DNA from 2 places in the Dehalobacter sp. DCA genome. Region 1 is predicted to be linked to the other one. Evidence: predicted binding sites of a transcription regulator. Region 1 holds the regulator's gene; the other holds the start of a gene.
What was found. Region 1 encodes HrcA, which represses chaperone genes, less so after heat shock. Its sites were predicted from a motif close to TGTTAGCACTCNNNNNNNNNGAGTGCTAACA; they were not measured.
Positions count from the first base shown of each region.

Region 2: groES (co-chaperone GroES) is a predicted target of HrcA. The motif match lies at 1,898-1,928, and genes of this name have one in related genera.

Region 1 is NC_018866.1:2,598,992-2,602,416, forward strand. It holds gene grpE (nucleotide exchange factor GrpE) at 1-573, opposite strand, end outside; gene DHBDCA_RS12560 (HrcA family transcriptional regulator) at 524-979, opposite strand; gene hrcA (heat-inducible transcriptional repressor HrcA) at 997-1,791, opposite strand; gene hemW (radical SAM family heme chaperone HemW) at 1,950-3,287, opposite strand.
Region 2 is NC_018866.1:1,608,776-1,612,200, forward strand. It holds gene groL (chaperonin GroEL) at 1-1,490, opposite strand, end outside; gene groES (co-chaperone GroES) at 1,564-1,848, opposite strand; gene DHBDCA_RS07760 (P-II family nitrogen regulator) at 2,111-2,446, opposite strand; gene DHBDCA_RS07765 (molybdenum cofactor guanylyltransferase) at 2,465-3,082, opposite strand; gene DHBDCA_RS07770 (CoA-disulfide reductase) at 3,283-3,425, opposite strand, start outside.

The DNA.
Region 1 (3,425 bases):
GCCTGAAACTTTGACCCGGCTGGGCCTGATCACTTTATCCTTCAGATAATATCCCTTTTGAAGTTCTTCCAGAATCATATTCTCCGGCTGGTCGGATTCTTCTTTCAGCAGGGCTTCGTGGAGATTCGGATCAAATTCCTGGCCGACGGTTTCAATGATTTTGAGCCCCTCATCTTCCAGAACTTTCACAAACATTCTTTCGATCATTTCCACACCCTGGGATAATGCTTCAAAATCTTTGTTTTTTCGACTGGAAGCAATCGCTCTTTCAAAATTATCGAGGACCGGCAGCAGGGACTGAATGACCCTTTCCGAAGCATACCGGGCAGTGTCTTCTTTTTCCTTCTGAGTTCTTTTGCGGAAATTGTCAAATTCAGCTTTCAGTCTTTGCATCTGGGCATAATAGTCTTCCGCTTTGGACTTATGCTCTTCGATTTCCTCACGCAGGCGCTGCAAATGATCGACAGGGTCAATCTCCTCAGTCAGGCATTCTTCATTCTCCTGCCCAATGTTCTGGTTTTCTTTATCTTCCTGAGCGTTTGCAGACGCTTGATTTGTTTTTTCTTTGTTCACGCAGTTGCCTCCCTTCTTGATCTAAGTCCGGGTCCTCTGGTGCCTCTCTGTCAGCAATTCGGTCAAGCTGTTTGTTCATATAGTCTACAATCGCAATCGCTTTGCCGTAATCCATTCTGGTCGGACCCAAAACTCCCACTGAACCAAACTGTTTCCCGTTAATCTGGTAGGTTGCAGATATAATACTGCAATTTTTAAATACCTGATCAGCATTTTCCGCTCCGATCATGATACTTAATCCTTTTTGATCATGACTTAGAAGCTCCTTCAGCTTATTGTTCTCCTCAAATACGGAAAAGAGACTTCGAACTTTATTGATATCCCTGAATTCAGGCTGATCAAGCATATTTAATGTCCCACCAAGGTAGACCCGTTCTTCGGACTCTCCATCCTTATCATCAAACATTCTTTCCAAAATACCCATCATTCCATCAATAATTCGGCGTTTTTTCGAACTTTATTGATATCCCTGAATTCAGGCTGATCAAGCATATTTAATGTCCCACCAAGGTAGACCCGTTCTTCGGACTCTCCATCCTTATCATCAAACATTCTTTCCAAAATACCCATCATTCCATCAATAATTCGGCGTTTTCTGGAGAGCTCGCTGTATATTTCGTTGATCAGGCCTTTTTTCAGATCCTGTACCCTGGTTCCGCTCATTTTCTGGTTGAAAATATTCGCCAGAATCTGAAGTTCCTCCGGGCTTGTATCCGGACCGATATCGACAATATTATTCTCTACCGAACCATTCTCTTTCACGGTCACCATGATGGCCTTCCCCTGCTCGTAGGGGAGAAAATACAAATTCTTTAGAATACCGCTTCGGCTTTTTGGTCCAAGTACAATACTGGTCAGGTTCGTCACCTGGGAAATAAGCTTTCCAGTGTATTCGATGACTTCCTGCACTTCGCTGAGTCTGCTGGTGATCTCCTGGTTGATATTTTTCTTTTCATCATGGTTCAGGCTTAAAGGGTCCATCAGATAATCGACATAATAGCGATAGCCTGAGTCGGAAGGAATCCTTCCTGCAGATGTATGGGGCTGTTCAATAAGTCCCAACTCTTCGAGATCTGCCATCTCATTGCGGATCGTCGCCGGAGACACCCCCAGCTCAAACTTTTTGGAAACGGTTCTGGAACCGACAGGCTCCGCGGTGGCAATATAATCCTGCACAATCGCTTTTAAAATCTTGTGTTTTCTTTCATCCATTTCCATCAAAGTGCCACCTCCGATTGATTTGTTAGCACTCTACTAAGGTGAGTGCTAATCATCTGAACATAATTTAGCATGATGGTAAAATAATGTCAAGAGGAATAATCATCGAATCGTGTACAATCCAGCTGCAATTCAGCTTAGAGCATCGTTAAATTTAGCTACAAAATGAAATCCACCAGAACCGCATTGAGCACGAAAAAGCAGGCAGGGTTAATTTTCAACCTGCCTTCGGCAAGCCGGAAAATATCTCTATCAATATAGTTTTGCAAAATTTGTCCATAAATATCCTGAATTTCTGTTTGAAATTTGGCAGAAAATTCTGCGGTGTCGATTCCATCTGCCGTACGCAGCCCCAGCATCATAAATTCAGAGATCTGCTGCTCTCTGGTCAGTACTTCGGTTGCCGAAGGGTCCAAAGGCCTTTGTCCAGATTCCAACATCCGGGTATAACCGGCAATATCCTCTGAATTCCTGGTTCTAACATTGTTCAGACATGAGACTGCCCCCGGTCCAAGACCTATATAATCCTGCCCTCGCCAATAAGACCGGTTATGTTTGCATTCAAAACCGGGCCTCGCAAAGTTGGAAACTTCATAGCGGCCATAGCCGCAGCTTTGAAGATAAGAAACCGCCCATTCGTACATATCGGCCTGCAAGTCATCATCCGGCAGACAATCCAGGCGATTCCGGCTGTTCAAGCCATCCAAGGTTTCTTTGCAGTCCGGACTGCCTGCCTGACTGTATGCATATTCTTTATGCAGCGGGGTATCTTCCTCAAGCGTAAGTGCATAGAGTGAAAGGTGTTCAGGCGACAATGCGATGGCCTGGCGAAGCGTATCCTGCCAATCTCCCATTTTCTGTCCCGGAAGTCCAAAAATCAGATCAAGGTTCAGGTTATCTATCCCCGATTGTCTAATAAGGGTGACGCTCCTGTGAATATCCTCCGCGGTATGGATTCTGCCGATGCTTTTCAGCAGATGGTCATCAAAGCTCTGAGCGCCGAGCGATATCCGGTTGATCCCGTACGTCCGGCAGAGCATCAATTTCTCCCGGTCGAGTATGCCGGGATTACACTCAATTGTTTTTTCTAGGACCTGACCGGTCCTGGAAGTATTGATACGGGGATCCCTTATCGGATCAGATAGTTCTATCGAGTCTGTCCGGCTCAGGGCCTTAAAATAATACCGGTAAATCAGACTCAGCAGCCGATCAAGCTGACTGGCATCCAGAACCGTGGGCGTTCCGCCCCCAATAAAAAGAGAAGAAACCCCCTGGGAGGCTTCCTTAGCTCGCAACTCAAGCTCCCGCTCCAGTCCGCGCAAATAGACGAAGACCAAATCGGAGGCCGGGTCTGATAATAACATATGGTCAGCCCCATCTACGCTACCGGATATTCTACTGTCTGCGATAATGGGAGCAGTATAAGGTACCGAATAGAATGCGCAGTAAGAACATTTTTTTACACAAAACGGAACATGAACATATAAAGAAGTCATACGAATCACCTAATACAACGATTTTTAATATTTACGTTCCCAAGCTGCAGACTAAGTCACCGTAATGGATGTCCAGCGCCAAGCGGAGCACGGCGACGGCGCAGGAGGTGCTGCCTAGGGTCTAACCCGAGCAAAGTA
Region 2 (3,425 bases), 990 kb from region 1:
GTTACTTTCGCCGGGTCAACGATACCGGCTGCAATCATATCCTCATAAACTTCAGTCATCGCGTTGAAGCCTACGCCTCTAGAGCTGTTACGGACTTTTTCCACAACGACGGAACCTTCGAGACCAGCATTATTAGCAATCTGTCTGACAGGCTCTTCCAGTGCTTTACGGATAATAGCCACTCCGGTTTTCTGATCGCCGGATACGTCAACGTTATCAAGTGCAGCAATTGCATCCAGATAAGTTGTGCCGCCGCCGGCAACAATGCCTTCTTCGACTGCGGCGCGAGTAGCTGCCAGAGCGTCCTCAATGCGCAGTTTCTTTTCTTTCATTTCAGTTTCGGTAGCCGCTCCAACCTGGATGACAGCAACGCCGCCGGCCAGTTTAGCCAGACGTTCCTGGAGTTTTTCTTTGTCATAGTCGGAGGTTGTTTCTTCAATCATTTTCTTGATGGATTCAACACGGGCACTGATAGCCTGTTGGTCGCCGTTGCCATCAACGATGGTCGTTTCTTCCTTGGTTATTTTGACCTGACGACAGCGTCCGAGCATATCCAGCGAAGTATTTTCCAGTTTGAGGCCGAGGTCTTCAGTGATGACCTGTCCGCCGGTCAGAACAGCAATGTCTTCGAGCATCGCTTTGCGGCGGTCTCCAAAACCGGGAGCCTTAACGCCTACGGCCGTAAAGGTTCCGCGGAGTTTATTAACAATCAGGGTAGCCATAGCTTCGCCTTCCAGATCTTCAGCGATGATCAGGAGCGGTCTGCCAGCCTGAACTACTTTTTCCAGAACAGGAAGGATATCTGCAATCGCACTGATCTTCTTGTCGGTGATCAGAATGAACGGATCGTTTAAGATAGCTTCCATTTTATCGGTATCGGTGATCATATAGGCGGAAACATACCCGCGGTCAAACTGCATTCCTTCAACAACTTCCAGTTCAGTGGTCATGCCTTTGGCTTCTTCAACAGTGATAACACCGTCTTTGCCGACCTTTTCCATAGCCTCGGCAATCAGACTGCCGATCGTTGTATCGGAAGCGGAAATCGAAGCAACCTGAGCTATGGCTTCTTTGCTTTCTACAGTCTTGGCATTTGCTTTAACGTCAGCAACAATCGCTTCTACAGCTTTTTCAATACCGCGTTTGATTTCCATCGGATTGGCGCCGGCAGCAACGTTCTTCAGACCTTCACGAATAATGGCCTGAGCCAGAACGGTCGCTGTGGTCGTGCCGTCACCGGCTACATCGTTCGTCTTGGTAGCAACTTCTTTAACAAGCTGTGCTCCCATATTTTCAAACGGGTCTTCCAGATCAATATCTCTGGCGATCGTCACACCATCATTGGTGATTAACGGAGAACCAAATTTTTTATCCAAAACAACATTGCGGCCTTTGGGTCCCAATGTAACGCGGACAGCTTCCGCAAGCTTATTGACACCACGCTCCATGGCATGGCGGGCATCTTCGTTAAAAATGATTTGTTTAGCCACCTAAATGTTCCTCCTTTAATTCTATCAAAAAATACTTTCGAATGTTATCTGATAAGTAATACTAGGCTGTTACTTAACCAATGACTGCCTGAATATCGGCTTCTCTTAAAATCAAATATTCGTTTCCGTCATATTTAACTTCCGTGCCGGCATATTTAGAATAAATCACGCGGTCGCCGACGTTAACTTCCATTGGGATTCTTTCACCTTTTTCAACTTTCCCAGGACCTACGGCAATCACTTCGCCTTCCTGAGGCTTTTCTTTTGCGGTGTCGGGCATAATGATCCCGCTCTTAGTTCTTTCCTCAGACGGAACCGCTTTAATAATTACCCTGTCAGCCAACGGTTTGAGTTTCATAAAATAATTTCCCTCCTTGAAACCTTTATATTTTTATATTTCGCTTTATTGTTAGCACTCAATCAAGATGAGTGCTAATGCCTAGGTATAATAATATGCAACGTCTGGTAGTATTGCAACCCCATCCACGCATAACCACGGACGATTAGAATTGATTATCACTTATTTTCTTCATCAATCTTTAAATTGCTATAACGCTTAATAAATACGTTATATAGAATAACCGTAATTTTCCTTATTTATTCATTACTGTTAGCAGATTTTAATCAAGAAAATTTTCTCCGGTACGGATCCGGCGGAAGTCCTCAACAGCGGTCACCCAGATGACGCCGTCGCCAAGTTTACCGGTTAGGGCATTCTCCCTGATGATTTCCTGAACGCTTTCACTTTCCGTATTATTGACAATAATTTCGAGTTTGACTTTGGGCAGCAGCCGGACGGATACTTCCGTTCCGCGGTAAACCTCGGTGATATTCCCTTTCTGCCTTCCCCAGCCAAGTACCTGAGATACGGTAATCCCGCTGATTCCCAAATTACTGAGCGCCTTTTCCACTTGGTCAAGTTTATTGCTGCGAATTACTGCCTCAATCTTTTTCATTCCAACCTCCCCAAAGCATTATTGGATTTTTTGTAAAATGAGTTCCCACTCCTGAGGCGTATTGACATTCAGGAAACTTTCCTCGATCATTTCCTTCAGCATGCTGCCTTCCATCTCCTCAGAAATATTCGCGATCTTATGCCTGCATTCATCAGCAATATCAAAGAGACGCAGTTTGTCCTCTTTAATCCGTTTCTCGACAACATTAAGCACATTTTTGTGGTAAAAGGCGTGCAGAGGATGTAGTCTGTCCCGAACATACGGGAAAACCAACTTATAATCCTCAATCCGTTCATAAATATAGGCAATGGCTTCACTGTTTAAGAACGGCATATCACAGGCAGCCACGAAGACATAGTCATACTTAGCCACCGGAAGGATGGAATACAGCCCGCCCATCGGCCCTTTACCTTTGATTTGGTCTGCAACCGCCTGATAACCGTATCCAGAATATTGTTCAGGCTCCCTGCAGCTGATCAGGACTTCACTACAGATACTGTCCAGCACTTCCAGATTTCTTTCCAGAAGCGGTTTTCCGCCTATCTCAAGGAATGCCTTGTTCTGGCCCATTCTTTTGCTTTCTCCTCCGGCAAATAGCACTCCTGTGATCTCCAGCTTTTTCTTTTCCACGCCCATCTACCTTCAAACATATTTAGACGTTACTATTTAGACATTCCCTGCGAAATACCTTCTAATACTTGTAAACCCTAAAATAATTATAATGGTATAACAGGTACTAAGTCTGTACTTAATAATCTACCATATTTTCAGTGGAAATTACATAAATTATTTTCTCAATAAAGCTGGAAGATCTTAAAAATTAACTATTTTATGTCTTAGAAAAATAGATTCAAGTTTGATTCCTCAGACTTGGCAAGCATTGTGGCAACGCCACCGATTTCTACGCCATCAATCAGTTCTTCCTTTTTGATTCCCATCACATCCATCGACATGGAGCAGGCTACGATCTTAATACCCA